One region of the Nonomuraea sp. NPDC050227 genome, then DNA from elsewhere that is predicted to be linked to it. Evidence: riboswitches for the same ligand, from Rfam matches in the RefSeq annotation. Region 1 holds a riboswitch; each other region holds the start of a gene.

What was found. Region 1 has a riboswitch for cyclic di-AMP ahead of ACIBK9_RS41135 (CHAP domain-containing protein). Riboswitches for the same ligand answer to the same signal wherever they lie in the genome.
Region 2: linked by a shared signal. The riboswitch ahead of ACIBK9_RS21215 (CHAP domain-containing protein) and the one ahead of ACIBK9_RS41135 (CHAP domain-containing protein) in region 1 are both predicted to bind cyclic di-AMP.
Region 3: linked by a shared signal. The riboswitch ahead of ACIBK9_RS05750 (NlpC/P60 family protein) and the one ahead of ACIBK9_RS41135 (CHAP domain-containing protein) in region 1 are both predicted to bind cyclic di-AMP.
Region 4: linked by a shared signal. The riboswitch ahead of ACIBK9_RS26610 (hypothetical protein) and the one ahead of ACIBK9_RS41135 (CHAP domain-containing protein) in region 1 are both predicted to bind cyclic di-AMP.

The regions. Positions count from the first base shown of each region.
Region 1 covers NZ_JBITJF010000013.1:288,916-296,301, forward strand. The annotation lists gene ACIBK9_RS41120 (RNA polymerase sigma factor) at 1-837, opposite strand, end outside; gene ACIBK9_RS41125 (YciI family protein) at 883-1,320, opposite strand; gene ACIBK9_RS41130 (class I SAM-dependent methyltransferase) at 1,476-2,294, shown strand; gene ACIBK9_RS41135 (CHAP domain-containing protein) at 2,349-3,044, opposite strand; cyclic di-AMP (ydaO/yuaA leader) riboswitch at 3,058-3,195, opposite strand; gene ACIBK9_RS41140 (Gfo/Idh/MocA family protein) at 3,313-4,266, opposite strand; gene ACIBK9_RS41145 (aldo/keto reductase) at 4,286-5,107, opposite strand; gene ACIBK9_RS41150 (hypothetical protein) at 5,205-6,149, shown strand; gene ACIBK9_RS41155 (DUF6716 putative glycosyltransferase) at 6,146-7,324, shown strand; gene ACIBK9_RS41160 (polysialyltransferase family glycosyltransferase) at 7,308-7,386, opposite strand, start outside.
Region 2 covers NZ_JBITJF010000005.1:195,456-202,841, reverse strand. The annotation lists gene ACIBK9_RS21230 (PP2C family protein-serine/threonine phosphatase) at 1-535, opposite strand, end outside; gene ACIBK9_RS21225 (glycosyl hydrolase family 18 protein) at 740-2,698, opposite strand; gene ACIBK9_RS21220 (luciferase family protein) at 2,941-3,288, shown strand; cyclic di-AMP (ydaO/yuaA leader) riboswitch at 3,549-3,686, shown strand; gene ACIBK9_RS21215 (CHAP domain-containing protein) at 3,701-4,420, shown strand; gene ACIBK9_RS21210 (TetR/AcrR family transcriptional regulator) at 4,530-5,078, opposite strand; gene ACIBK9_RS21205 (nuclear transport factor 2 family protein) at 5,176-5,673, shown strand; gene ACIBK9_RS21200 (Tm-1-like ATP-binding domain-containing protein) at 5,684-6,907, shown strand; gene ACIBK9_RS21195 (phosphoenolpyruvate hydrolase family protein) at 6,907-7,386, shown strand, end outside.
Region 3 covers NZ_JBITJF010000001.1:1,086,870-1,094,255, forward strand. The annotation lists gene ACIBK9_RS05740 (cytochrome P450) at 1-314, opposite strand, end outside; gene ACIBK9_RS05745 (LuxR C-terminal-related transcriptional regulator) at 593-805, shown strand; gene ACIBK9_RS05750 (NlpC/P60 family protein) at 878-1,921, opposite strand; cyclic di-AMP (ydaO/yuaA leader) riboswitch at 1,928-2,079, opposite strand; gene ACIBK9_RS05755 (amino-acid N-acetyltransferase) at 2,367-2,936, shown strand; gene ACIBK9_RS05760 (RDD family protein) at 3,022-4,572, shown strand; gene ACIBK9_RS05765 (RDD family protein) at 4,679-5,167, shown strand; gene ACIBK9_RS05770 (Lsr2 family protein) at 5,693-6,025, shown strand; gene ACIBK9_RS05775 (ATP-dependent Clp protease ATP-binding subunit) at 7,145-7,386, shown strand, end outside.
Region 4 covers NZ_JBITJF010000007.1:9,663-17,048, forward strand. The annotation lists gene ACIBK9_RS26565 (DinB family protein) at 1-212, opposite strand, end outside; tRNA gene ACIBK9_RS26570 (tRNA-Pro) at 289-365, opposite strand; tRNA gene ACIBK9_RS26575 (tRNA-Gly) at 455-525, shown strand; gene ACIBK9_RS26580 (uridine kinase) at 605-1,234, shown strand; gene ACIBK9_RS26585 (HAD family hydrolase) at 1,188-1,826, opposite strand; gene ACIBK9_RS26590 (TrpB-like pyridoxal phosphate-dependent enzyme) at 1,922-3,232, shown strand; gene ACIBK9_RS26595 (50S ribosomal protein bL37) at 3,272-3,349, opposite strand; gene ACIBK9_RS26600 (DeoR/GlpR family DNA-binding transcription regulator) at 3,487-4,266, shown strand; gene galT (galactose-1-phosphate uridylyltransferase) at 4,263-5,333, shown strand; cyclic di-AMP (ydaO/yuaA leader) riboswitch at 5,402-5,540, shown strand; gene ACIBK9_RS26610 (hypothetical protein) at 5,546-6,523, shown strand; gene ACIBK9_RS26615 (hypothetical protein) at 6,539-6,820, opposite strand; gene ACIBK9_RS26620 (sigma factor) at 6,855-7,208, opposite strand; gene ACIBK9_RS26625 (amidohydrolase) at 7,359-7,386, shown strand, end outside.

The DNA of each region.
Region 1 (7,386 bases):
TCGGGCCAGGGCCGCCAGCCCGCGGCCGATGAGCAGCCGGTCCCACCGGGTGCGGTCCTGTTCCAGCAGCAGCACCGGCTCCCCGGACGGCCCCACCCGGGCCGCCGCCCTGGACGCCTGGATCTCCATGAGCGCGACCAGCCCGTGCACCTCGGGTTCGGCGGGCATCAGCCCGGCCAGCACCCGGCCCAGCCGCAGCGCGTCCTCGCACAGGCCGGGCCGCATCCAGTCGTCGCCCGCGGTCGCCGAGTACCCCTCGTTGAAGATCAGGTAGATGACCTCCAGCACGGACGACAGGCGTCCGGCCAGCTCGGCGCCCTGCGGCACCTCGAACGGGACCTTCCGGTCGGCCAGGGTGCGCTTGGCCCGCACGATCCGCTGGGCGGCGGTCGGTTCGGGCACCATGAACGCGCGGGCGATCTCGTCGGTGCTCAGGCCGCCGAGCACCCGCAGCGTCAGGGCCACCCGGGCCTCCATCGACAGCGCCGGATGGCAGGCGGTGAAGACCAGCCGCAGCAGGTCGTCCTCGATCTCGTCGGGCTCGGGCGGCTCCCCGGCGGTCTCCAGCCGGTGGCCCAGCTCGGCCAGGTTGCGGGACATCCGCTCGTTCCTGCGGATCAGGTCGACGGCGCGGCGCTTGGACACCGTCATCAGCCAGGCGCCCGGGTTGCGTGGCACGCCCGATTCCGGCCACTGCTCCAGGGCCGCGACCAGTGCGTCCTGGGCCAGCTCCTCGGCCAGGCCGACGTCGCGGACCAGCCCGGCCAGGCCGGCGATGAGCCGGGGCGCCTCGATCCGCCAGACCGCCTCGATCGCCCGGTGGGTGTCGGAAGCCATCACCGGCTCATGACACCAGCACCGTCCGGGGTCCGCAAGCCGAGGTCAGCTCTCCCGCCCGCCCAGACGCCGGCGCATGGCCCTCTCCCGCTCGACCTCCGCCGGGTCGGAGGAGGCCGCGTCGGGCGCGTCGGAGGCGTCGTACACCCGCCACACGTCCAGGCCGATCCCGTCATAGCCCTCGGGGACGGGCACGCGCATGGCCCATTCCAGAGCCTCCTCCCTGGACTTCACCTGGATCAGCCAGAACCCCGCGATCAGCTCCTTGGCCTCGGCGAACGGGCCGTCGATCACCGTGGCCCGGCCGCCGCTGTAGGCGATCTGCGCGCCTTGCGAGCTCGGGTAGAGCCCTTCGGCGGCCAGCAGCACCCCCGCCTTGGCCAGCGCCTCGTTGTAGGCGTGCATGTTGTCGACGAGCTCCTGGCTGGGCAGCGCCCCGGCCTCGGTCTCCCCGTTGGCCTTGCCGACGATCATGAATTTCATCCTGCCGTCCCTTCCCTCCGCGGCCCCCGGGCGGAGCCGGCCTCGCCGAAGCGTCGAACGGGCGCCGGCCGGATCGACACGCGGGCGCGGACCGTCCGCTTCCAGGGCACCGTACCGGTCGTGCGGGCGGATGGCCGATGTGCCATCCTCGCCCCATGCCCCAACCCGCACCAGACGCCCCCGTCCCCAACCGGGCCCTGTGGGACGAGCGCGCCCGCGTCCACGGCTCCACCTCGGCCGACCGGTTCTACGACGTCGACGCCTTCCTCGCCGGCCGGCAGACCCTCTACCCGCTCGAACGCCGCCTGGCCGGCGACGTCGCCGGCCGGGACCTGCTCCACCTGCAGTGCCACTTCGGCCTGGACACGCTGAGCTGGGCGCGTCTCGGAGCGCGGGTGACCGGCGTCGACTTCTCCCCGGTGGCGGTCGCGCGCGCCCGCGACCTGGCGGCCAGGGCCGGGCTGGCGGCCACGTTCGTGGAGGCCGACACGCAGCGGCTGCCGGCGGAGCTGGCCGGCGGCTTCGACGTGGCGGTGGCCACGTACGGCGTGTTGTGCTGGATCGGCGACCTGGACGCCTGGATGCGCGGCGCGGCCATGGCGCTGCGGCCCGGCGGGCGGCTGGTGCTGGTCGACCTGCATCCGGCCTACCAGACGGTGGCCTCGCTCGACCCGCTGGTGGCCGACTGGCCCTACGGCGGCGGCCAGGCCCACCGGGAGACGGTGACCGGCACGTACGCCGACGCCGCGGTGGTGATCGGGACCCACGAGGCGGTGGAGTACCCGTACTCGGTGGGCGAGATCGTCACGGCGGCGGCGCGGGCCGGGTTCACGGTGGCCGAGCTGGGCGAGCACGTCGAGACCGACCTCGACCCGCGCGGCCTGCTGCCCGAGGGCGCGGACGGCCGGTACCGGTTCCCGTTCGGGGACTCGCACCTGCCGATCCTCTACTCGCTGGCGGCGGTCCGGCCCTGAGACGCGGCGAGCGCGCGTCCCTCGTGCGGGACGCGCGCTCGGAGCGGGCGGAGGTCAGCTCGCGTACTGCGGGTATCCGTAGCCGACGACCTGCGACTTAGGACGGACGCGCTCCTCGACCTTGCCGTTGCCGGTGTTGCCCTCGATCGTGGAGATCGTGCCGTCGCCGTTGTCCTTGACGACGAAGCCGACGTGCTGGATGGCGTCCAGGCTCTTGCTGCCGCCCCAGGAGAAGAAGACCACCGCGCCGGGCCTGGCCTCGGCTCCCCAGCGGTCGTTGGCGGCGAACCACTTGGCGTGGGCCACGGTCCAGGCGTCCCAGCCGACCTGCGGGCGGGCGCCGGTCTGCTCGCCGACCCAGGAGACGAAGATCGAGCACCAGGGGGCGTTCAGGTACATGGCGCGGGTGCCGCCGTCGCGGGCGATGGTCTCGGCGGCGCGCTTGGAGTCGGCGTACCACTTCTGGAACTTGGTGCCGCCGCCGTAGGCGTTCTCGGAGGTGCCGACCTGGGCCTTGGCCAACGCCAGGACCTGCTGGGCGGTGACGTTGACCTGGGTCTCCTCCGCCTTGCGGGTCTGGGCGGCGGCCTGTGGCGCGACGGCCGAGTGCCCGGCCGCGGCGGCCGGGCCGGCGCTGTCGGCGGCGGCGGCGGTGGCGTGGGCGCCGATGGCGGAGGCGAGGATGGCCGCGCCGAGCGCGGCGTGGGCGTAGGTGATCTTCGGGGCACGGATGGGACGGTGCGTGGCCATCGAGGGCATTGACTCCTTGCTTCCATGCCGCTTACCGGGTTAGCTGACGGGTTCGGACGTGGAAGCTGCCCTACGGCACCGAAGTGCCGATTCACCCCAAAGGACGTGGGTCCCCGGTTCCGCCCGAAGGCGGATTCAGCGGTCACAGGACGATCCTGTGAAATGTCTTGCGATGGTTGGACAAAGCCGGACAAACCGGACGTCTGCCGCGAGATGCCCCACAAGGTAATACATCGGGCAAGAGCTAGGCAAGTGGCTAAAGGTCCAGCTAGGAGAGTTGGGCCCGTGCTTCGGCCAGAAGCCCCATCATGGCAAGGGATTCGTCAAGCGGCATGATCTCGCTCTCCGTGCGGCCCTCGATCGTGGCCGCGCGCACCTCGCGCAGCTCGCCCGCGTACCCGTTGTCGGCCGGGTCGAGCACCAGCTCCTCCGTCTCCATCGACGGCCCCGACAGCAACACCCGCCGCGGCGCCCAGAACGGCGCCAGGATGTCAGCCCGCATCGACGTGCCCACCACGCTCGCGTCGTTGGCGTGATGTGCCAGCAGCGACACGTCCACCAGGGCCCGCCGACCGTCGGGGTACAGCAGCAGCCCGCCGGCCTCGGCGTCGACGCCGCTGGGCGCCAGCGAGCCGGCCATGCGCAGCTCCGCGGGCATGCCGAGCAGCAGCTGGGCCAGCCCGAACGGGTAGATCCCCAGGTCGAGCAGGGCCCCGCCGCCCAGCTCCGGCGCCCACAGCCGATGGGCGGGGTCGTAGGGCAGCGCGAAGCCGAACGAGGCCCGCACCGACCGGATCTCGCCGAAGCGCGGATCGGCCGCCACCCGCTGGATGAGCGGGTTGAAGCGCATCCACATGGCCTCCATGAGGAAGACCCCGGCCGCGCGGGCCAGCGCCACCATGCGCTCGGCGTCGGCCACGTCGGCCGCCAGCGGCTTCTCGCACAGCACCGACTTGCCCGCCGCGATGGCCGCCTCGGCCACCTCCAGGTGCTGGGCGTGCGGCGTGGCGACGTAGATCGCGTCTACGGCCGGATCGGCGCACAGGGCCTCGTAGGAGCCGTAGGCCGACTCCGCGCCCAGCTCGTCGGCCAGCGCCCGCGCCCTGAGCGGGCTCCGCGAGCCGACGGCGGCCACCCGCATGCCGGGCTCGGCCACGATGGCCGCCCCCACGGTACGCGCGATGCCGCCGGTCGCCGCTATTCCCCAGGTGAAATCTCGCACGACCGAGATCGTAGAGCGCTCAGGTCAGGTTGAACGAGTCGGGGTCGGGCCCGATCCGCCGCCCCGCGTTCATCGCGCCGATGGCCGCCATGTCCTCGGTGTCGAGGATGAAGTCGAACACGTCGATGTTCTCCTCGATCCGCGACGGCGTGACCGACTTGGGGATCACCACGTTGCCGAGCTGCAGGTGCCAGCGGAGCACGATCTGGGCGGGCGTCTTGCCGTACTTCTCCGACAGCACGCGCAGCGCCGGGTCGGCCAGCAGCCCCTTGCCCTGCCCGAGCGGGCTCCACGCCTCGGTCAGGATGCCGTTGGCCTCGTGGAAGGCCCGCATCTCGCGCTGCTGGAAGTACGGGTGGAGCTCGATCTGGTTGATCGACGGCGTGATGTCGGTCTCCTCCATCAACCGGGTCAGGGTGGCGATCGTGAAGTTGGAGACCCCGATGGCCTTGGCCCGGCCGTCCCGGTAGATCTTCTCCAGTCCCCGCCAGGCCTGCACGTACCTGTCCTGCTCCGGGACCGGCCAGTGGATCAGGAAAAGATCTACGTAGTCGAGGCCCAGGCGGGCCAGGCTCTCGTCGAAGGCCTGCTCGGCGCGCCCGTGGTCGCCGTTCCACAGCTTGGTGGTGACGAACACCTTCTCCCGTGGCACCCCGGCGGCGCGCACGGCCCGGCCGACGCCCTCCTCGTTCTCGTAGGCGGCGGCGGTGTCGACGTGCCGGTATCCGGCGCGCAGCGCGGCCGTCACCGCGTGCTCGGCGTCGTCGGCAGAGACCTGCCAGACGCCGAAGCCGAGCTGTGGTATCTGCACACCGTCGGTGTTGAGCATCAGCGAGTTCATACCCTCCATTGTTCACGTGTCGTTTCTTGCGGCTTAAGCAGGCCGGGCTACCTTGAGGCGGGTCGTGCAAGGCCATCCACCGGCTGGGGGAAACAGAGTGGTCAGACAGGCGTCGGCCTGGGTGGAGTCTCCGCTCCAGATGCTGTGCGCCGTCGAGGCCCACCATGCCGGGCTGCTCGGCCCGGACACCGTGGTCGTGCCGCGCGCCGGCCTGCGTCCGCTGCGCGCCACCCGCAAGGAGCTGCGCCGCCTCGACCTGCCCGCCGGCCTGGTGCTGGACGAGCCGCGCGAGCGCATGCCGCGCCGCGTCCAGGCCGTGGGCGACGCGTTCTCCGGCAAGGTCCAGATGCGCTGGCTGACCTCCGACCCCGGCCACATCGTCGTCGTGGACGACGGCCTGGCCACGCTCAGGCTGCTCGAACTGCTGGCCGCCGGGCCGTTCCGGCCGCTGCTGCGGGCGCGGGCGACCCCCTCGCGGGCGCGCGCCCTGCTCGGCCTGGCCGCCGCGCTGCGGCTGCGGATGAGCCGGGTGTCGGTCTTCACCGCCCTGCCCGTCCCCGACGAGCTGGTCGCCGCCGTCCGGGGGGCGGGCGTGGACCTCGTCCGCCACGACTTCGCCTGGCTGCGCGCCCAGCCGCCGAGCGCCCAGGGGCCCGCCGAGCGGACGGTCGTCCTCGGCACGTCCCTGGTCCGCAACGGCCTGGTCCACCGCGACCACTACCTGCGCTGGCTGACCGACCTGGCCGGACGCGAGCCGCTGGCCTACTACCCGCACCGCCGCGAGGACCCCGTCGACCTGGCGCTGATCGGCGAACGTCCGGGCATCACCGTGCACGACGCGGGCGTGCCGGCCGAGCTGACGTTGCGCGGCCTCGACGCCGGGCAGCGGGTGCTCAGCCTGCCCTCGACCGCGATCACCTCGCTGCGGGTGCTGCTCGGCCCGCGCGGCGTCGAGGTCGAGCCCGTGGACGTTCCCGACGACTGGTGGACGAGCAGGGCGGCCCCCGGCCTGCGATCGCATTTGACAGGAGCTTCCAGGTGAGGGTGCTGGCGATAGCCGACTCCGACTCGTATCTGAAGTGGGCGGCCTGCCTGCTCGACGACCTGCCCGCGGGCTGCGAGAGCGAGCTGGTGGTGGTGCGCACCCCGATCGCGCCCTCGCCGGAGCAGATCGCGGCGGCGGTGGGCGGGCGCGCGGCGCCCCCGGTGTTGTCGGCGCGCTCGCTGCGCCGCCTGGCCGAGCGCACCCGCCCCGACGCGATCCTGGTGGGCTGCACGGGCCCGGTGGTGGACGTCCTGGTGGCCGACGTGCTGGCCGGGCTGCGGCCGGCGGGCCGGGCACGGCCGGTGTTCGTCAGCGGGCTGCCCGGCATCTCGGTGCCGGCCACGGAGAAGGCGTGGCTGTTCCGCAGCGGCTGCGACCTGTTCGTGGTCCACAGCGAGCGCGAGGTGGCCGAGTTCTCCGAGATCGCCGGCCGGCTCGGCGGGGGAGGGGCGGTCGGGCTGGCCAGGCTGCCGTTCCTGCGGCCCGGCGCGGTGTCCGGCGGCGGCGACCGGGTCGTGTTCGCCACCCAGGCCAAGGTGCCGCGGGCGCGGGAGGAGCGCGAGCGGGTGCTGACGGCGCTGGCCGAGCTGGCCGCCCGCCGCCCCGGCCTGGAGGTCGTGGTCAAGCTGCGCGCCCTGGAGCACGAACGCCAGACCCACAACGAACGCCACCACTACCAGCGGCTGTGGCGCGAGATGGGCGAGCCGGGCAGGCTGACGTTCGCGGCCGGGTCGATGCACGAGCAGCTGTCGCGGGCGGCCGGGTTCGTCACGGTCAGCTCGACGGCCGCGCTGGAGGCCGTCGCCATGGGCGTGCCGTCGCTGGTGCTGAGCGACTTCGGCGTCAGCGCCGAGATGATCAACCTGGTGTTCGAGGGCAGCGGCCTGCTCGGCACGCTGGACGACCTGGCCCTGGGTGACTTCCGCACGGCCGAGCCGCGCTGGTGCGAGGCCAACTACTTCCACCCGGCCGGCCGCGACGACTGGGCGGCCCTGCTGACCGGCCTGGCCGCGGACGGGACGCGCCCGGCCGCCCGCTCGCTGCTGGACGGCCCCGAGCACGCCGCGGCCCGCCGCCGGGCCAGGTTGCGGGTGGAGGTGCCGCCCACGATGCTGCGGGCGGGCTACCGGGCCAAGCGGCGGGTGCGCCGCTACCTCAGATCGCTGACCTGATCTTCCTGCGCAGCCTGGACAGCGCCGAGGGCGGCTCGGCCAGCCCCAGCGTCTCCAGGCGC
Region 2 (7,386 bases), on a different contig from region 1:
TGAGGGAGATCTCGCGGTAGGCCGCCTCCCGGAAGGCGCCCAGCACGGCCAGCGCGGCGCCGATCGCGGGCAGCCCCTTGCCCTGCACGTCGGCGATCATCACCCGGGTCCCGTACGGCGACGGCGCCACCTCGTACATGTCGCCGCCCACCATCGTGTCCTCCTCGATGGGCTGGTAGAGGCCGTCCACGACCACGTCGAGCGAGCGCAGCGGCAGCGGCCTGACGAGCTGCCGCTGCAACGCCGCGGCGGCCGAGCGCAACCGGCGGACCTCCTCCTCGCGCTGGATCCGGTAGCTCGCGCCGACCACGCTCATCAGCCCGAACGCCGCGGTGAAGCCGGAGACCTCCAGGTTCGTCCGCAGACTGCCGCCCAAATAGGCGACCGAGGCCGACACCACCGCCAGCACCCACACCGACGCGATCGACGTCTGCACCACCGAGCCCAGCCCCGACACGATCGCGGGCAGGAAGATCAGCACCGGCACGAGCTCCGCGCCCCCGCCGGTGAACCTGTCCAGCCCGACCACCAGCACCGTGATCCCGATCAGGCCGACCAGGAAGACCGGTGTCGTGAAGAAGGGCCGCCTGTGCCCGCCACCCCAGAGAATCGTCGTTCACCCCCGGTGACCAGCTTCTCCCAAGGCGTCCGTGTTCCCTCCTGCGGCGCGCCGGGCACGGCGAAGGGCCGGCCCCGAAACCCGGGACCGGCCCCTGACGTGCGAACTTATCCGAGGAACTTATCCGAGGCCGTTCTTCATGGCCGTGAGGAGTTCGGCGTTGGTGGTGTCACCGCTGAGCTCCCAGAAGAACGCGCCGCCGAGGCCCTGGTTCTTCGAGTAGCTCATCTTGCCGCCGATGGTGCTCGGCGTGTCGTAGCTCCACCACTGGTTGCCGCAGTAGGCGTAGGCCGTGCCCGCGACCGTGCCGGTGGACGGGCAGCGGGTCTTGATGACCTTGTAGTCCTCGATGCCCTGCTCGTACGTGCCGGGCGCCGGGCCGGTCGCCGTGCCGCCGGGCGCGGCCTGGGTCACGCCGGTCCAGCCGCGGCCGTAGAAGCCGATGCCGAGCAGCAGCTTGGCGGCCGGGACGCCCTTGCTCTTGAGCTTCTGGATGGCGTTGTCGGTGTAGAAGCCGGGGATCGGGATCTTGTCCCAGGTGGTGAGCGGGGAGTGCGGGGCGGTCGGGCCCTGCGCGTCCCAGCCGCCGAAGAAGTCGTACGTCATGACGTTGTACCAGTCGACGTACTGGGCGGCGCCGCCGTAGTCGGCCGCGTCGATCTTGCCGCCGTCGTTGCCGTCGGCGGTGATGGCCGCGGTGACCAGGTTGTTCGCGCCGAAGCGCGAGCGCAGCGCGGACATCACGTTCTTGAACGCCGCCGCGCCGCTGGTGTCACAGGTCAGGCCGCAGGCGTTCGGGTACTCCCAGTCGATGTCGATGCCGTCGAAGACGTCGGCCCAGCGGGGGTCCTCCACCAGCTTGTAGCAGGAGTCGGCGAAGGCCGTCGGGTTCTGCGCCGCCTGGCCGAAGCCGCCGGACCAGGTCCAGCCGCCGAAGGAGAAGAGCACCTTCAGGTTGGGGTACTTCTTCTTCAGCTTGCGCAGCTGGTTGAAGTTGCCGCGCAGCGCGCCGTTGTCCCAGGTGTCGGCGACGCCGTCGACGCTCTCGCCCGCCTGGTAGAAGCGGTCGTAGTCGGCGTAGCTGTCGCCGATCGTGCACTGCCCGTTCTGCACGTTGCCGAACGCGTAGTTGATGTGGGTCAGCTTGGCCGCCGAGCCGCTGGTGTCGATGTTCTTGACGTGGTAGCCGCGCTGGTAGATGCCCCACTGGACGAAGTAGCCGAGCACCTTGTTGCCGCCGCCACCGCCGCCGCCCGTGGTGGTCGCGGTGATCTGGTTGCTGTCGGCCGAGCGGTTGCCCGCCGCGTCACGCGCCCGCACGGTGTAGTTGTAGGAGGTGTTGGCGCTGAGGCCGGTGTCGTTGTACGACGTGCCCGTGACGGTGGTGACCAGGGTGCCGCCGCGGTAGACCTCGTAGCCGGTGACCGCCACGTTGTCGGTGGAGGCGTTCCAGGCCAGCGAGACGCTGTTGTTGCTGACGCCGGTCGAGCGCAGGTTGCCGGGCACCGTCGGCGGGGTCTTGTCGTCGCCGCCACCGCCGCCGGTGGTCGTCGCGGAGATCTGGTTGCTGTTGGCCGAACGGTTGCCGGCCGCGTCACGCGCGCGCACGGTGTAGCTGTAGGCCGTGTTCGCGGTGAGGCCGGTGTCGTTGTACGTGGTGCCCGTGACGGTGGTGACCAGGGTGCCGCCGCGGTAGACCTCGTAGCCGGTCACGGCCACGTTGTCGGTGGAGGCGTTCCAGGCCAGGGCCACGCTCGTGTCCGTGACGCCGGTCGAGCGCAGGTTGCCCGGCACGGACGGCGCGGTCGTGTCGCTGCCGCCGCCGCCGGAGACCTTCCACAGCGCCGCCACGTTCGGCGGCTCCCAGCCGGGCTGGGAGGTGTGCGCCTGGAGACAGACGTAGTCGACGCCGTTGTAGGTGACGACCGTGCCCGCCGTGTAGGCGGTCCACGGGGCCCAGGCCGCCGCGTACGCCACCGTGCTGGCGGAGGCGAGCGCCGGGGCGGCCACGGCCGCGGTGAGGGGCAGGGCCAACGCCGCCATTCCCGCCAGGACCTTGCTCAGAATGGTGTGTTTCATGTCGCTCCGACATCCGTTGGGGGGTGTGTGGGGAGTGGGATGGGAGACTTCTGGGGAAACTATTAGGAAAGTTTCCTTTAAGTTGTGAATCGACGGTAGCTTCTGCCTGGGGGAGCGTCAATACGTATCGGTCAGGTGTCCGTAATCGTGCCGGTCAGACCGCGGACGCGCCCGTTCACGAGGGGATAACGGTTCAGGAACGGGGGCTGACGGCGGGGTGAGCCGTGGCTCAGCATTGGAGCGTGGCAGGAATCTCCGCCTGGCGGCGGACGCCCACGCGACGCGGGCCCTACGTGGTCCGCGCGGTCGCGGAGTTACGGTCCTGGCCGTCGCTGAACGTCAGCGGCACCGGTCAGCAGGTCACCTTCGCCGTACACGGAACCGAGATCCTGCGCCTGGCCGGCCGGGACGAGATCCACGTACGGCTCACCGCCCCCGCCATCGGCCGCCTGGAGCCGCACCTGCGGGCGTGCGACCAGGTCCATGCCTGCCGCGACCGCGCCTGGGTCGCCGTACAGGTCGACGCCGAGCCCGATCTGGAATTGTTGCTGGCGCTCACGAGTGTGGCGATAAAGGCGCACGTGGCGTGAACCGATTCGGTGCGTAGCGTTTCTCCCACGCAGCGTCGAATTCATTGCCTCCATTTGCCTGGGAATTACTCGCCGGGTAGCTTGGTTGTACACAGCCGAACGGGGAGTCGTCCCAGGTAGGGATGGCATTGCCTGGGAATTACCCAAGCGGGACCCGTGTTGTACAGAGTCGATGCGGAAATCCCCGCATCCGGGCGTCGCACATATGCCTTCAGGCCCTTTCCCGGGCCCGGGAAGACGATGCGTCAGCCCTTTGCCTGACCAAGAGACCGCTGAATCCGCCTGTGCGCGGAACCGGGGACCCATGTGTCCAATGGGGTGAATCGGCACCGTGGTGCCGTAGGGCAGCTTCCCGCCCGAACCCGTCAGCTAACCCGGCAAGCGGCACGGAAGCTCAAGGAGTAACACCCTCATGGCCAAGCACCGTCTTCACCGTGCCTTCAAGCTCGACCTCGCCAAGATCGCTCTCGGCGCGACCGCCGTCGCCGGCGTGCTCGGCACGCACGCGGCAGTGAACGCCGACACCACCCACGCCACCGCCCACACCGCCACCCAGACCGCCAAGGTCGCCGGCGTGGCCGCCCAGCCGCTCGTCGCGCAGCACCGCGCCGCCGACGAGAGCGCCAAGGGCAAGGTCAACGTCACCGCCGCCCAGGTGCTGGCCACGGCCCGCGCCCAGGTCGGCACCTCCGAGGACGCCAACGGCGGCGGCACCAAGTTCCAGAAGTGGTACGCCGACTCGCAGCGCGCCGCCGAGACCGCCGCGCGTGACGGCGGCAACCGCGCCATGTACCTGAACGCCCCCTGGTGCTCGATGTTCGTCTCCTGGGTCGGCGAGCAGACCGGCGCCCGCCCGCAGGTCGGCTGGGACGCCTACACCGTGACCCACGCCAAGTGGTTCGCCGCCAACAACCGCTGGGGCACCGAGGCCAAGCCGGGCGCCGTCGTCTTCTTCTCCTGGAGCGGCAGCAAGAGCCTGAGCGACATCCAGCACGTCGGCTTCGTCGTCAAGGACAACGGCGACGGCACGATCTCCACGATCGAGGGCAACACCGGCAACGGCAAGGTCGAGCAGCGCGTCCGCCCGACCTCCCAGGTCGTCGGCTACGGCTACCCGTCGTACGCCGCCTGATCCTGCCAAGCGAAGAGCGCACTCCCCGCGGGGAGTGCGCTCTTTCGCGTTTCGGGACGGGGAGTGCGCTCTTTCGCGTTTCGGGACGGGGAGTGCGCTCTTTCGCGTTTCAGGGCCGCCGGTGCCGGTGGACCAGGACCGCCGCGGCCTGCCCGGCCGAGCGGGCCGCGCCCGGCTCCTCGGAGATCATCGCGGTGACCGTGGCGCCGTCGATCAGGGTGAGCAACTGCTCGGCGAGCAGGCCGGGGTCCCCGGCTCCCGCCTCCTCGGCGAGCGAGCGCAGGTAGGCGCGCAGGCGCTCCTTGTGCTCGCGCACCGCCGCGCGGACGGCGGCCGAACCGGCGCCCAGCTCGGCGAAGGCGTTGGCGAACCCGCAGCCGCGGAAGTCGTCCTCGGCGAACCAGCGTTCCAGCCACGCGAAGACCGCCGGGATGCGGTCGCCGGCGTCGGCCACGTACGCGGTGAGCGAGGCCATCCAGCGTTCGTCGCGCCGCCGCAGATAGGCCACGACCAGCGCCTCCTTCGACGGGAAACACTGGTAGAGGCGTTTCAGCGAGACGCCGGAGGCGGCCCGGATCTCGTCCATGCCGACCGCCTGCACGCCGCGGCGGTAGAACAGGTCGCCCGCGGCGTCCAGCAGCCGCTGCTCGTGATCCATGACACCCCTCCAGGTGCTTGCCGCGGAGAACGATCGTTCTCTACGCTAGCGCACAACCCGGGAGAACGCCCGTTCTCTCGATCGGAGAGGACAGCCCATGACCCGCCCGCCCGTCCCGCCGTTCACCGAGGAGACCGCCCGGATCAAGGTCCAGGCCGCCGAGGACGCCTGGAACACCCGCGACCCCGACCGTGTCGCGCTCGCCTACACCGAGGACTCCGTGTGGCGCAACCGCGGCGAGTTCGTCACCGGCCGCGCCGAGATCGCGGAGTTCCTGCGCCGCAAGTGGGCCCGCGAGCTGGACTACGCCCTGCGCAAGGAGCTGTGGGCGGTCACCGGCGACCGCATCGCCGTCCGCTTCCAGTACGAGTCCCGCGACGCCGCCGGCCAGTGGTGGCGCAGCTACGGCAACGAGCAGTGGGAGTTCGACGCCTCGGGGCTGATGCGCCGCCGGGAGGCCAGCATCAACGACGTCGCCATCACCGAGGAGGAACGCCGCATCTTCGGCTCCCGCCCGCTGTCCGAGCACGGCGTGGACGTGCTGGGCATCCGCCACGCGGAGATCGCCGGGGTAAGGTCGGAAGGCCGATCGTAGGAGGTCTGACATGGCGGTCTTGCTGCTGGGCACCCTCGACACCAAGGGGGAGGAGTACGCCCTCGTCCGCGACCTGATCATCCGGGCCGGCCAGGGTGTCGTCCTCATGGACACCGGCGTCATGGGCGCCCCGGCGCTGGCCGCCGACGTCCCCGCCGAGGCCGTCGCGCGGGCCGCGGGCACCGGCCTCGACCGGCTCAGGAGCGCCGGCGACCGCGGCGCCGCGCTCGCGGCCATGGCGGCCGGGGCCACCGCCCTGGCCAAGGACCTGCACGCCCGCGGCGAGCTGAGCGGCGTGCTCGCGCTCGGCGGCAGCGGCGGCTCCTCCATCGCCGCCGCCGTCATGCGGGCGCTGCCCGTCGGCCTGCCCAAGCTGCTCGTCTCGACCATGGTCAGCGGCGACGTCTCGGCCTACGTCGGGGAGACTGACGTGACGCTCATGTACAGCGTCGTCGACGTCGCGGGCGTCAACTCCGTCTCCCGCCGCATCCTGACCAACGCCGCCGCCGCGATCAGCGCGATGGCCGCCTCCTACGACGCCGGCGCCGAGCCGTCCGGGGAGGACAAACCGCTGGTCGCGGCCACGATGTTCGGCGTCACCACGCCCGCCGTCGACGCCGCGCGGGCCCGGCTGGAGTCCCTGGGCTACGAGGTGCTGGTCTTCCACGCCACCGGCTCGGGCGGCCGGGCCATGGAGGCGCTGGCGGCCGGCGGCCACTTCGCCGGGGTGCTCGACCTGACCACCACCGAGCTGGCCGACGAGCTCGTCGGCGGCGTGTTGTCGGCCGGCCCCGACCGCCTGACCGCCGCCGGGCGGGCCGGCATCCCGCAGGTCGTCAGCCTGGGCGCCGTCGACATGGTCAACTTCGGCCCGATGGAGACCGTGCCGGAACGGTTCAGGTCACGGCAGCTCCTGGTGCACAACCCGACGGTGACGCTCATGCGCACCACTCCGGCCGAGAACGCCGAGATCGGGCGGGCGATCGGCGAGCGGCTGGCCCGCGCTTCCGGGCCGGTCACGCTGTTCGTGCCGCGCGGCGGCGTCTCGGCCGTCGACGTCGAGGGCGGCCCGTTCCGCGACCCGGCGGCCGACGCGGCCTGCTTCGACGCCGTGCTCGCGGCCGTCGCGGGCACCGCCGTCGAGGTCGTGCAGAGCGACCAGGACATCAACGACGCGCAGTTCGCCGTGGCGGCCGCCGACCGGCTGCACCGGCTGATCGAGAAGGGGGCTTGATGCGACGCGACGAGGCACTACGGAGGTTGCGCGCCGAGCGGGAGGCGGGCCGGCTGATCATCGGCGGCGGCGCGGGCACCGGGCTGTCGGCCAAGTCCGCCGAGGCGGGCGGGGTCGATCTGCTCATCATCTACAACTCCGGGCGGTTCCGGATGGCCGGCCGCGGCTCGCTCGCCGGCCTGATGCCGTACGGCGACGCCAACGCGATCGTCGTGGAGATGGCGGGGGAGGTCCTGCCGGTCGTCAAGGACACGCCGGTGCTGGCCGGGGTGTGCGGGACCGACCCGTTCCGGCTGATGCCGCGCTTCCTGGACGAGCTGAAGGACATGGGCTTCACCGGCGTCCAGAACTTCCCGACGGTCGGCCTGATCGACGGTGTCTTCCGGGCGAACCTGGAGGAGACCGGCATGGGCTTCGACCTGGAGGTGGAGATGATCAGGCTGGCCGCCGAGCGCGACCTGCTCACCGCCCCCTACGTG
Region 3 (7,386 bases), on a different contig from region 1:
TCCGGCAGCCGCCCGATCAGGTCGGCGGTGATCTCCTCGATCCGCGGCCTGAGGCGGGCCACCATGCGCGGCGTGAACGCGCGGCTGACCAGAGCACGCAACCGGGTGTGATCGGGCGGGTCCATGAGCAGGAACGACCTGCCGGGCTGACCTGCCTCTTCCTGTGCGGGAGGGGACGTTCCGTGACCGAACCCGGGGTCGCGCAGCACGGCCGCGCACAACTCGTACGTGGTCGCGACGAGCAGCCCGCCGCGCGTTCTGAAGATCGGCCCGGCGGCTCGCAGCTCGCGATATCGGACGTACGGATCGCGCACAAATTGCGGATCCGAGGGATCAAAACCCAGCACGTCGGTGGCGCTCATCGGAGGTGGAACCGGGCCGCCGAATTGATCATTTGGACCGTTCATAGCGGACCACGGCGTGCCAACATATGCGGAGTACGTCACATATAAGTGATCATGTCAATAGCACTGGTCAAGGGCGCCGATTGTCGCGCTTGACGACCTTTCCGCGATGCGTTTACCTTCACCGAGACGAGCGGCTTTGCTTCGCCTGAAAGGTCCGAGTTCTGCTGTTTGGGGGAGGGCTCCCGGTGGATGTGCTCACAGAAGGCGTTGAGCTGAGCCACGCGGATTTGGCGTTACTGGCCGAGCTGGCCAGGGGAGTGACGGTCGATCGGGTCGGCAGGCGGCTGGATATCAGCGGACGGACCGTACGGCGCAGGCTGAGGGGCATCTGCGACCGCATCGGCGTGGCCACGGCGATCGAGGCCGTGGCATGGGCGGCGCGCCGCCAGCTCATCTAGCGGCGCTCATCTGGTGGCGCTCATCATCCAGTGACGCTGGGCGAACCGGCGCTGGGGGAAGCGGCGCGCGGATCAGTCCGCGATGCGCACGCCGCCGGCGAACGGCCGCCCGCCGATCGGGGCGACCCGCACGACGTCACCCGTCCGCGGAGCGTGGACCATCATGCCGCCGCCGATGTAGATGCCGACGTGGTGCAGGTCGCTGTAGAAGAACACCAGGTCGCCGGGGCGCAGCTGGTCGCGGCTGACCTGCCTGCCGGCCGTCCACTGGTCGCCGGTGTAGTGGGGGAGCGAGATGCCCACGCGCTGGTAGGCGGCCATCACCAGCCCGGAGCAGTCGTAGGAGCGCGGCCCTTCGGCGCCCCACACGTACGGCTTGAGCTGCTGGGTGAGGGCCCACTTGACGGCCTGGGCGGCCTTGCCGTCGCCGATCACCGGCAGGTTGACGCGCACGGCCCGGGTGCCGGGACGGCCGGCCTCGCCGACGGCCCGCCGGTAGAGGTTGCTCTCGACCTTGGTGACCAGCTTGGTGATCTTCGAGCGCCTGCTCTCCAGGTCGGTGACGAGCTTCTGGACCTCGGCGATGCGGGTCTTGGCGCCGGCCCTGGCCCGCTCGGCGGCCTCCATGGCCCTGGCGAGCTGGTTGACCTCCTCGCCCTGCTGCTGTTCGAGCGCGTACGTGGTCGCGGCTCGGTCGAGGAAGGTCTCGGGGTCGCCGGACTGGGCGAAGGCCAGGGCCTTGTCCAGGCCGCCGGTGATGTAGGCGTTCTGGGCGAGCAGCGAGGCCCTGGCGCGCTTGGCGGCCAGATCGGACTCGCTGGTGGCCAGGATCTTCTGGGCGGAGTCGTTGGCCTTCTGGGCGGCCTTCAGCCGTTCGCGCTGCTCGTTGTACTGCTCGGCCAGCGTCTCGATCTCTTCGTGCAGCTTCTCCACCTGGTCGGAGAGCTCCGAGAGCGACGGCTTCGGGTCGGCGGCGGCGGAGCCGACGGGGACGGCGAACAGCATCGCGGCGACGGTGACGCCGATGACGCCGAGGCGGCGTGCGCGCCTGGCCTGCTCCTGGGGGCGGGCGTGCCTGCCCCCGGACTTCCCCGAGCGGTCGAACGTCCGCTTCACCAACCGAGCTCCTCTCATCGACGCCGGCCGGGTTAGCTGACGGGTTCGGGCCGGAGCAGCCCTACCGAGATGGTCGGATTCACCCCAAGTGGCGGCGCCAGGTGCTCGCCGCCGTTGGTTCCCCGGCTTCCCTTGCGGGAATTGGGCGTGTCTTTCCGCGCGCATTACGCGGAGAACATCGTCGCTGGACACTAATGCACTCCGGGTTCACGCTCAACCGGAACTGCCGAGTCTGTAGAGGTTTCACAACTGAAGGGTCACAAGGTGATCTCGTGGGTAGCCGTACGGAAGCAGGCTTCTGCACCTTTTGTCCAGCATTCGGGGTGCTGAGGTCTGGAGGAAAGCTCCAAGTCGGCCCGTGTTCACCTGACCACGGGATGTGATGAGATGCCCGAGACGTGGGATTTAGGGCCGAGCCGTAATGAGATCTGTACCCTGGAGAGCCATGGAGCAGGTGGCCGAAGTGGCAGTCCCCGAGACCGCGGTCGTGGTCAGGCGTGCGCGCACGCCCGACGTGCGTGCGATCAGGCGTCTCGTGGACACCTACGCGGGCGCGGGGCCGCGGCTCCTGGAGAAGGCCACGGTCACGCTGTACGAGGACGTCCAGGAGTTCTGGGTGGCCGAGCGGGGCGGGGAGGTCGTCGGCTGCGGCGCGCTCCACGTGCTCTGGGAGGACCTCGCCGAGGTCCGTACGGTGGCCGTCGATCCCGCGTGCCGGGGGCTGGGTGTGGGGCGGCGGATCGTCTCGGCACTCGTCCGGCAGGCGAAGGATCTGGGGCTGCGGCGTGTATTCTGTCTGACTTTTGAGGTCGACTTCTTCGCGAGGCACGGTTTCCGCCCCATCCAGGGCACACCGGTCTCACCCGAGGTCTACGCCGAGTTGCTGGCCTCGTACGACGAGGGTGTGGCGGAGTTCCTTGATCTGGAACACGTCAAACCGAACACCCTTGGCAACACCCGCATGCTGCTGCATCTGACATCGGGTGACGCGGACCTTGACCACTTGGAAAGGTGATTGTTGATACCTATGTCGATACGTTGGGCAGCACAGGCATGTGTCCTGACACGTGCCACATGCGCACTCGAAGCGAGGTGACACGGTGAGCACCGGACAGCCGCCGTACCCACAGGACGATTCCGGCGAGAACCCCGAGTACGGTCAGCACCACGGCCGTCGGCCCGGTGAGCCCGACCCGGACGTGACTGTGGTCGGCTACCGGGCGGACGATGCCTTCGGCCAGCCCCCATACGGTCAGCAGCAGCAACAGGGCTATGGCCAGCAACAGCAGTACGGCCAGCAACAGCAGCAGTACGGCCAGCAGCAGGGCTACGGCCAGCAGCCCCAGTACGGCCAGCAGGCCGCCCCGGGTCAGCAGGGCTACGGCCAGCAGCAGGGCTACGGCCAGCAGCCGCAGTCCTCCGGCCAGCAGTACACGCAGCCCGGCTACGGCCAGGAGGCCCAGTACGGCCAGCAGGCCGCCTCGGGTCAGCAGGGTTACGGCCAGCAGCCGCAGTCCTCGGGCCAGCAGTACACGCAGCCCGGCTACGGCCAGGAAGCCCAGTACGGCCAGCAGGGCTACGGCCAGCAGCCCGCCTCCGGCCAGCAGTACGCCCAGCCCGGCTACGGCCAGCAGGCCGCCTCCGGTCAGCAGGGCTACGGTCAGGAGGGCCAGTACGGCCAGCAGGCCGCCTCGGGCCAGCAGGGCTACGGCCAGCAGCAGGGCTACGGCCAGCAGCCGCAGTCCCTACCCGACTACAGCCAGCAGCAGGGCTACGGCCAGGACGCCCAGTACGGCCAGCAGGCCGCCTCGGGTCAGCAGGGTTACGGCCAGCAGCCGCAGTCCTCGGGCCAGCAGTACGCCCAGCCCGGCTACGGCCAGCAGGCCGCCGCGGGGCAGCAGGGTTACGGCCAGGAGGCCCAGTACGGCCAGCAGGGCTACGGCCAGCAGCCGCAGTCCGACTACGGGCAGCAGCAGAGCTACGGCCAGGACGCCCAGTACGGCCAGCAGGGCGGCTACGCCCAGCAGCAGTACGGCGACCAGCAGCAGTACGGCCAGGCATACGGCCAGCAGCAGCAGTCGCAGCCCTACGGCCAGCCCGGCTACGGCCAGCCCTACGGTCAGCCCGTCGGCGTGCAGCCTCCGGGCGCTCCGGCCCCCCTGGCGGAGTGGTGGCAGCGTCTGGTCGCGAGGATCATCGACGGCGTCATCCTCGGCGTCGTGAACTTCGTGATCAGCCTCATCCTGGGCCTGCTCGCGGTCGGTTACGACTCGGCGACCGGCCTGACCTCCGGCCTCCTGTCCGCCTTCGTCATCACCCTCCTGTCGTCGATCGTGACGACCGCCGTCTGGGTGTGCTACGAGTTCTTCCTGACGAAGATGAACGGCCAGACGGTCGGCAAGATGGTCATGGGGATCAAGGTCGTGCCCGTGGGCCAGGCCCTTCCTCCGGGCGGGCTCGCGTCCGACCTGGCGATCAAGCGCGCCGGCGTCACCTGGGGCGGCTACATCCTGAGCTGGATCCCGTTCCTCGGCCCGCTGCTCGCCTGGGCGTGCGTCGCGGTCAACGGCGCCTCGCAGCTGTGGGACAAGCCGCTGCAGCAGACGTTCGCGGACAAGTTCGCGGGCACGGTGGTCGTGAAGATCAAGTAATCCCGCGTCAGCGTAAAACAGGGGCCGGCTTCCCGCCGGCCTCTGTTTTGTGTGTGCGGGGCGTACCAAAATGGGGGGTACGACCGCCGACCGCGTGAGGTGGGATATGGCCGGGACACCGTCGTGGCCGGGCGCCGTGCCCGCGGAATGGTGGGAACGCCTCGCCGCCCGCTTCATTGAGGCGCTGGTCTTCGGGGTCTTCTATTACATTCTGTTCATCGCGCTGTGGGGCGCCTTCCGGACTGTCGGGATGGTCGAGGCGTTCGGCGGACGGCTCCCTGGGCTCTTGGCCTGGTTCCTGGGCGGCCTGTGTTATACGGCCTATGACTGGCGGGCCCATTGCCTGCGCCGGCGGACGTTCGGCCAGGCGATCATGAAGATTCGCCTGGCGCCGGACGACCTTCCGCGTGGCGCCCTGCTGAAACGGGCCCTGGTCTATCCCGGGCCTGTCATGCTGATGGGCATTCCGGTGGTCAATCTGCTGGCCGGAATGCTGCTGTTCGGCGTCGGGCTGCTCATCCTGATCGACAAGCCGTTGGAGCGCGGGCCGCATGACAGGCTGGCCGGAACGCGGGTGGTAAAAGATCTTCGTTGAGGCGTCCACACCTGGGAAGATGCCTTTTCGCAAAATTTTCCCTTGATCCGGTAAGGAGCCTGGAGAGACTGGCATTAGGCTATGGGACGTCCGGGTTGCCGGATGTCGGTGCCCCTGCTCCCTGAGGGCGACTGTGTGTGGCTATGGTCGGTTCCGGGTGAGTTGTCACCTAGGCGTCATGAGCGTCCGGCGTGCTCCCGCAGGTCCCGCAGGTCGCGCCGGGATGCGTATTTAGCGCCCCCGAAACCCTGCTAGCCCTGGAGGCGAGGACGAATGGAAGCCGTAACAGACGTATTGTCAGCGCTCATCCCCCCGGTCGTGGTCGGCGGCGCCTTCATCTTTGGCGCGGTGAAGTTGCTGCGATCGGAGGGCGCCGGACGACGGGCAAACCACCAGGATCAGGCCGAGAACCAGAACTGATCTGCCAGTCAGCCGAATCCCCGTAGCGCTGAATTGTCTCCGCGCCTTTCCGGGTATATGTTTGGGCGAGCGAATGAAACAATGCTCCGGGAAAGGATTGCGTAGATGGCCAAGCAGATCCAGGAGATTCTCATCGATGACCTCGATGGGGGCGAGGCCAATGAGACGGTCAGCTTCGCTATTGACGGCTCCTCCTATGAGATTGACCTCAGCGACGTTAACGCCAAGAAGCTGAGGGACGCACTCACGCCTTTCGTGCAGCACGCCCGCAGGGCAGGAGCCGTGTCCGCCCGTCGCCGTGGTCGCGGCGGCAACCGTGCGATGAGCCGCGAGAAGAGCTCGGAGATCCGGCAGTGGGCCAAGGCTCACGGCCTGCCGGTCAGCGAGCGCGGCAGGATCGCCTCCACCGTCGTGGAGAAGTACGAAGCGGCTCACTGAGCCTCGTCGAGAGAGCCATCTCCTGACCATGCGCTTATGCCGTTCGCCTAGGACCCCGGCGAGCGCCATAAGCGCATGATCGTTTTTGTGGGGAGTTCGTGAATCCCCGGACCACTTGTTGATCTTCTAATTCGCCCAAATGTGGGCGTATTGCTCGCTCGTGTCGCCGGACAAGGCGGCCGCGCGTGAGTGGAACGTGCCGGGCTTTGCGGCCGGCGTCCGTGTCAATTCCCGGGCGCCGCCGGGCTCGCCGCGTGTTGGCCGCCGTGTTCGCCGCCGTGTTCGCCGCACTGTTCGTCACCCGCGGCCGGAACGGGCCAATGCCGTCACCCGCCGCAATGTTCCCCTTCCCGGCTCCCGCGGCGTACGCGCAAAGCGGTGACGCTCCGCCGCACAATCGGGCAGCCGGTGCTTCCGGAAGCGCCGTCGCGAGCCCTGTTCCGGTACCGGGTACTTCCGTCTTCTTGCGGCCTTGTGCGGGGTTCTCAGGGCTTGTCGGTGCTTGTTCGAGCCTCTCTTCAGGCTTCTCGGTGGGGCGGGCCATGGATGACCGGCAAAACGTCGGCCTGCGGCTGGTGGGGCACGATGGAAAACCGGCGGCCTCTCCCGTGTGCCGCGCATTGTCCCGTCGCGGGACCCTCGTGCGCACCGTCGACCGGTAACCCGGCTGACCCGATGGGGAATACGTGTGACGTGCGTTGCGTGCCGAGTTGTGCTCAGGGCGTAGCGCCCGCGCTTGGACGCGGTTTGGAGCAGCACATACGATGATTACGTAACAGATACGGGCGCGGGCATCGGAGATGCGTGGCCGGCGGGCACCCCAAGGCCGGCTTCGCCCCGGCGTCCGACGGCCGATCCGTGTTGGTCCGCCCTGGGCCGCGGGCGTCGAATTCCAGGCGCTTCCGGGAAGCGCCTAAACATCGTTCGCTTGCGGCGTATCGGGAACACGTCACCCCCGAACAGTAGTTGGATAGAGGGTGAACGCCCTGCTCTCGGGGAACGTCTCTGCTATAGAGCGTGTCAGCGGCAGTGGGCACGGTTCGCCGAGCCAGGGCTAGCATGCGGGATGACGGGACCGGATTTACCGGCCTGACTGACCGCTCTGTGAGGAGCGACGAGATGTTCGAGAGGTTCACCGACCGAGCGAGGCGTGTTGTCGTCTTGGCCCAAGAAGAGGCCAGGATGCTCAACCACAACTACATCGGCACTGAGCACATTCTTCTTGGTTTGATCCATGAAGGTGAGGGCGTAGCCGCCAAGGCTCTGGAGAGCCTCGGCATCAGCCTTGAGGGTGTGCGCCAGCAGGTCGAGGAGATCATCGGCCAGGGCCAGTCGGCTCCGTCGGGGCACATTCCGTTCAC
Region 4 (7,386 bases), on a different contig from region 1:
ACGCGGCGGAACCAGACGCGCTCCACGTGCGCCAGGTGCCGGACCAGGCCGAGCAGCGACATGGCGGACGGCTCGGCGGAGCGGAGCCTGAGCTGCTCGTCGGTCAGGCCGGCGCATTTGACGGCCAGCGTGCCGCGATGCCATTCGAGCCAGTTGCCGAGCACGGTCCGTTCGTCGCCGGTGAGGGGTGGGGGCACACGATTGTCTGTCACGCCTCGACCTTAATGGGCGCTTCGTCCGGGTCCGCGAACCAAGAAGCCCCCTCCGCGTCGGAGGGGGCCGATGACCTGGTCGGGGCGACAGGATTTGAACCTGCGACTTCTTGCTCCCAAAGCAAGCGCGCTGCCAAGCTGCGCCACGCCCCGCCTCGCCGGGTGCGCATGCGGTCCGTGACTCCGGTACGCTTACGCCCTGACGACCGGATGAAGTCTAGACCAGAGTTCGACCGGTTCGCGCGGACGTAGCTCAATGGTAGAGCCCTAGTCTTCCAAACTAGCTACGCGGGTTCGATTCCCGTCGTCCGCTCTCGCAGGCGAAAGGCCAGGTCATCCCCGGTTCGGGGGGCCTGGCCTTTTGTGATCTTCGGGGGCGTAGGCTGGCGTCGATGCGTGCACGTCCGATCTCCCGCGAGGCGCTCGTCGAGGAGCTGGCCGAGCTCGTCGCCGCGCGGCCCAAGGACGCCTGGGTGCGGGTGGCGGTCGACGGGGCGCCCGCGGCGGGGCCCGACGCGCTGGCCGACGAGCTGGTCGCGCCGCTGCGGTTGCGCGGCCGGCCCGTGCTGCGGGTGTCGGCCGGCGACTTCCTGCGGCCGGCCTCGCTCCGGCTGGAGCACGGCCGGACCGATCCCGACGTCTTCTACGAGGACTGGCTCGACGTCAAGGGCCTGCTGCGCGAGGTGCTCGAACCCTTGGAGCCGGGCGGCTCGGGGCGGGTGCTGCCGGCGTTGTGGGACAGCGGGATCGATCGCGCGTACCGGCTGCCGTACCGGGAGCTGGCGCCGGGCGGGGTGGTGCTCGTGGACGGCACGCTGCTGCTGGGGCGGGGGCTGCCGTTCGAGGTGAGCGTGCACGTGTGGCTGTCGGCGGGGGCGCTGGCGCGGCGCACGCCGCAGGACGAGCGGTGGCGGCTGCCGGCCTACGAGCGGTACGAACGCGAGGCGCGCCCGCAGCGGGCCGCCGACGTGGTGGTCAGGGCCGACCATCCGGACCGGCCGGCGGTGCTGACGGACGGCTGAGCCCGAGCAGCGCGTCCAGCTCGGCGATCGCCTGGGCGTTCGAGGTGAAGCGCACGGCGTGCAGGCCGGCCGCGCGGGCGCCCTCGACGTACGGCTCGTGGTCGTCGAGGAACACCGTGGCGGCGGGGTCGGCGCCGAGGGCGTCGCAGGCCGTCAGGTAGATGCGCGGATCCGGTTTCCCCACTCCCGCCTCGTGCGAGTAGACGATGTGGTCCACCAGGCCGGCGTAGCCGTACGCGGCCTGCTCGCGTTCCCTGGCGCCGACGAAGCTGTTGCTCACCAGGCCCGTGCGGTAGCGCGGACGCAGGGCGCCCAGGTACGCCATGAGCTCGGTGTTGGGCGTGCCGAGGTACTCCGTCCAGACGTCGGCCATGAACGCCCCGGCGTGCGCGCCGAGCACCTTGGCCACCTCGGCGCCGGCCTGCTCCTCCGTCATCTCGCCGACCGCCCCGGCCAGCCAGGTCGGCTCCAGCTGGGCGTCGATGTGCCCGGCGGGCAGGCCGAGCTTCTCCTCCCACCTGGCCGTCACGCCCAGGGCCGGCGTCAGCTCCAGCACCCCGCCGATGTCGAACACGACCGCATCGATTTTCATATGCTCCTCCTGTGAACTCATTCAACCAAGGTAAAGAAGGAACGTGTCCGTGTCCAGACTCTTGACGACCCACAGGGGCGGCTCAAACTGAAACGGTGATCCCTGGCAACTGGTACAACATCGTTCCCGATCTTCCCGTGCCGCCTCCGCCGCCGCTGCATCCCGGCACCCGCCGCCCCGTCGGGCCGGACGACCTCGCGCCGCTGTTCCCCATGGAGCTCATCGCGCAGGAGGTCAGCGGCGACCGCTACGTGCCCATCCCCAAGGAGGTCATCGACGTCTACCGGCTGTGGCGGCCCACGCCGCTGATCAGGGCGCACCGGCTGGAGAAGGCCCTCGACACGCCGGCCCGCATCTACTACAAGTACGAGGGCGTCTCACCGGCCGGGTCGCACAAGGCGAACACCGCCGTGCCGCAGGCGTACTACAACGCCAAGGAGGGCGTGCGGCTGCTGACCACGGAGACCGGCGCGGGACAGTGGGGGTCGGCCCTGGCGTTCGCCTGCGCCCAGTTCGACGTCGAATGCCGGATCTGGATGGTTCGGGCGTCCTACGACCAGAAGCCGTACCGGCGCTCGCTCATGCGCGTGTACGGCGCCACCGTCCACCCCAGCCCCTCCCCCCTCACCGGCGCGGGCAGCAAGGCGCTGGCCGACGACCCCGCCTCCCCCGGCAGCCTGGGGCTGGCGATCAGCGAGGCGGTCGAGGTGGCCGCCGCGAACCCCGAGGCCCGGTACGCGCTCGGCTCGGTGCTCAACCACGTCCTCATGCACCAGACGGTGATCGGCGAGGAGGCCCTGGCTCAGCTGCCCGAGCTGCCGGACCTGGTCATCGGCTGCACCGGCGGCGGCTCCAACTTCGCCGGTCTCGCCTTCCCCTTCCTGCGGGAGAAGCTGGCCGGACGCATCGGCACCCGATTCAGGGCGGTCGAGCCGGCCGCCTGCCCGTCGTTCACCCGGGGCGTGTACGCCTACGACTTCGGCGACACCGCCGGGCTGACGCCGCTGCTGAAGATGCACACCCTCGGGCACTCCTTCGTCCCCGACCCGATCCACGCCGGCGGGCTGCGCTATCACGGCATGGCGCCGCTGCTGTCCCACATGTACGAGCTGGGGCTGTTCGAGGCGGTGACCCGTACCCAAAGCGAGTGCTTCGAGGCGGGTGTGCGCTTCGCGCGGACCGAGGGCATCGTCCCGGCCCCCGAGCCCACGCACGCGCTGGCCGAGACCATCGCCGAGGCCCTGCGCTGCAAGGAGAGCGGCGAGGAGAAGGTGATCCTCACCGCGCTGTGCGGGCACGGCCACTTCGACCTGGCCGCCTACGACCGCCACCTGGCCGGCGAACTGGAGGACTACTCGCTTCCGCAGGAGCGTCTCGACCAGGCGCTCACCGAGTTGCCCGGCTGAGATGACACGGGTGGCCGCGAGACCCGCGGCCACCCGTGTTCAGTTCGCGTTCGGGCGCTTCCTGTGGTTCGCCTTCTTCTTCTTGCGCCCCCTGCCCTTGCGTGCACGCTTCGCCATGGGCTCACCTCCAGCGGTCGGGATCGTGACCTTCAAGGTCTCCCCTGCCCGCGGGCCGCACAAGCGATACGCCGTGACCTAACATTCCTCAACAAACTCGTGTCATAATTTGGTGGAATCTGTTGGAAGGGGTGGGCGTGCTCGCACAGCAGCGTCAGCAGACGATCCTCGAACGCGTACGCAGCAGCGGCGGCGTCCGGGTGGCCGACCTCGTGCGCGAGCTCGGCGTCTCCGACATGACGATACGCCGCGACCTTGAGGTGCTGGCCGAGCGCGGGCTGCTGGAGAAGGTCCACGGCGGCGCGACGGCCCTCGGCCCCGGCTCGACCGAGGAGCCCGGCTTCACCGCCAAGTCCGCCCGCCAGCAGCAGGAGAAGGAGGCCATCGCGCGGCACGCGGCCACCCTCGTACGGCCGGGAACCGCCGTGGCCCTCTCCGCCGGCACCACCACGTGGGCGCTGGCCCACCACCTCGTCGCGGTGCCCGAGCTGACCGTGATCACCAACTCGATCCCCGTCGCCGAGGTCTTCCACCGCAACCCGCGCGCCGACCGCACGGTCGTGCTGACCGGCGGCGTGCGCACGCCCTCCGACGCGCTCGTCGGCCCCGTGGCGGTGGCGGCCATCCGCCGCCTGCACGTGGACACGCTCTTCCTCGGGGTGCACGGCATGAGCCTGCGCGCCGGGTTCACCACGCCCAACCTGCTGGAGTCCGAGACCGACAGGGAGCTGGTGGCCGCGGCGCACCGCCTGGTGGTCCCCGCCGACCACACCAAGTGGAACACGGTCGGCATCAGCACGATCGCCGAGCTGACCGAGGCCGACGTGGTCATCAGCGACGCGGGGCTGCCCGAGGAAGCACGCACCGAGCTGGCCGAACGGGCCGGAGAACTGATCATCGCGGAGGGCACGCCTTGAAGCGCACCATCACCCACCTGGCAGACGGCCGAGAGCTGATCTACTTCGACCGGCGCGACGACGCCGACCGGAGCGCGATCGACCGGCGGCCGCTCGATCCGCGGCCGGTGGCCTCCGAGCTGCGCTACGACCCGCTGACCGAGGAGTGGATCGCGATCGCCGGCCACCGGCAGACGCGGACGTTCCTGCCGCCGGCCGACGAGTGCCCGTTGTGCCCGTCGTCCGCCACGCGGGCGTCGGAGATCCCGGCCCATGACTATGACGTGGTGGTGTTCGAGAACCGCTTCCCCTCTTTCTCCGGAAATTTTGGGACTTACGGGGATGTCGGCGGCCTGAGTGAGGTGCGGCCGGGTGTCGGGCGTTGTGAGGTGGTGTGCTTCACCTCCGACCACTCCTCCTCCTTCTCCAGGCTCTCCAACGCCCAGGTCAGGCTGGTCATGGAGGCGTGGGCCGACCGCACCGCCGAGCTGTCCGGCATCGAGGGCGTCGAGCAGGTGTTCTGCTTCGAGAACCGGGGCGAGGAGATCGGCATCACGCTCCCCCACCCGCACGGGCAGATCTACGCCTATCCCTACGTGACCCCGCGCACCAAGCTCCAGCTGGGGGCCGCCTCGCGGCACACGGGCGGCAACCTGTTCGCCGACGTGCTGGCCGCCGAGCAGGCCGCCGGCACGCGGGTGGTGGCCGCCAACGAGCTCTGGACGGCGTTCGTGCCGGCCGCCGCGCGCTGGCCGTTCGAGGTGCACGTGTATCCGCACCGGCAGGTGCCCGACCTGGCGGCGCTGTCGGAGGAGGAGCGGGCCGCGTTCGCGCCGCTGTACACCTCGGTGCTGCGGGCGCTCGACGCGCTGTTCGGGGTCGCGATGCCGTACATCTCGGCCTGGCACCAGGCGCCGGTGCGGTACGGCCGCGAGCTGGCCTACCTGCACCTGGAGCTGTTCAGCATCAGGCGGGCGCCCGGGAAGCTGAAGTACCTGGCGGGCTCGGAGTCGGCCATGGGGGCCTTCGTCAACGACGTGCTGCCGGAGGAGGCGGCACGCATGTTGCGATCACGAATTGATCACTAATTGGTTTCTCATTAAAGTCGCATGACTCGTGATCTACCACTAATATCCCGTTAGACATCGGCCATAACGGTCGTTGTACGCCTAATCCCGGGCGTGTTGCCCGGGAGCCGGGGACCCATCGCATCCGGGGTGAATCCGCGCCAGTGGTAGGGACTGCTCCCGTGCCCGAACCCGTCAGCTAACCCGGCCGGCAGAGGGAGAGGAACAACCACGTGGCGGCTTCGTCCCCCGCGAGTCTTGCCGTCGGTCTCATCACCGCCACCGCCCTGCTCGTGCATCCGGCCGCCGCCTCGGTCTCTGGGGCAGCCGCCGTGGCGGCCGCGCCCAAGCCGTCCGAGGCGCAGCTGCGGGCCCAGCTCAAGGAGCTCAACCGCAAGGTCGACAAGCTCATCGAGACGTACAACCTCAAGCGGGTCGAGCTGGCCAAGGCCCAGCAGGCCGCCACCGCGGCCCAGCAGCGGCTCACCGCCGCCGAGCAGGCGCTGGCCACGGCCGAGCAGCGGGTCGCCGAGATCGCCCGGCTGCGCTACCAGAACGGCGACACCTCCCTGCCGGCGTTCATGATGACCCCGGACGGCGGCGGCGCGGCCGTGCTCGAACAGCTCACCGCCGAGCAGCAGGCGGTCGTGGACAGCGTGGCCAAGGCCCGCGACGACCAGAAGAAGGCCGCCACGGCCGCCGCCGCGCTCGCGACGGAGCTGAAGGCGGGCACGGCGGAGGTGGCCGAGCAGCGCGACGACGCCCAGGACGTCATCGACGACATCAAGAAGAAGCTCCAGGACCTGGTGCCGTTCGGGCCGGGCAAGAAGTCCGACGGGAGCTGGGCGCCCGAGCTGCCGGCCGGCTCGGACAACATCACGCCGCGCACCCGGCTGATGCGCGCGCAGGTGCAGAAGAACTTCTCGCTGCCGTACGAGGTGGGCTGCTTCCGGTCCGGCTCCAGCGGCGAGCACCCGCTCGGCCGGGCCTGCGACTTCATGATGAGCACGGGCGGCACCATGCCGAGCGCCGTCAACAACGCCCTCGGCGACCGGCTGGCCGACTGGGCGCTGAAGAACAAGGCCAAGCTGGGCGTCAAGTACGTGATCTGGAAGCAGCGCATCAACCAGGGCTCGGGCTGGCGCTCGATGTCCGACCGCGGCAGCATCACCGAGAACCACTACGACCACGTGCACATCTCGATGAACTAGCCACGGACCGGCGGCTCAGCGGATGCCGGTGAGCTTGTCGGGGTTGGTGACGGAGTAGACGGCGGCGATTCGGTCGCCCTCGGGCGTGAGATCGACGACGACCACGGCCAGCGGCCCGTCACCGGAGAAGACGAGCGCGCACGGGTCGCCGGCCACCCGCCGGTAGCGCAGGTCCACCGCGCCCGGGGTCAGCGTCGCGGCGACGGACATGAACAGCGCCGCCACCTGGTCCCGGCCGTGGACCGGGTGCAGGCTGGTGGCCGGTCCCTTGCCGCCGCCGTCGGTCCACAGGGTCACCTCCGGCGCCAGCACCTCCAGCAGGGCCCGCAGGTCACCGCCGAGCGGCGGCCGCGGCGAACCGCTCGGTCACCTCGGCGTCCGGGGCCGTGACCAGCGGTTCCGGCAGCCAGGGGCCGACGTAGGTCTCCTGGCGGCGGCTCAGGTCCGCCCGCCGGGCGAGCGCCTGGTTCACCGCGATCCGCACCAGGTAGGCCCGGACGTTCTCCACCGGTCCGGCGTCCGGCCTGCGGTGCCGGGCGGACCAGGCCAGCCATGCCTCCTGCAGCACGTCCTCGGTGTCGGCGACGCTGCCGAGCATGTTGTAGACCACGGAGAACAGCAGTTCCCGGTAGCCGAGGAACTGCTCGGTGGCGGCGTCGGCGGGGTGCCGCGGGGTCGGTGTCATGGCGCGCCTCCTCGTCTGTCGCAACCGAAGAGTCCCGACGCGTGGCGATTGTGACATGAAGACATCAAGCGTGATCTATGCCACTCATGTCACAGTTCCCGGCCGGTTGCCCCTCTGTGGTGGCGTCACGACTCACAAGGGAGAGCTTCGATGCGTACATTGATCCGCGACGTCAGGG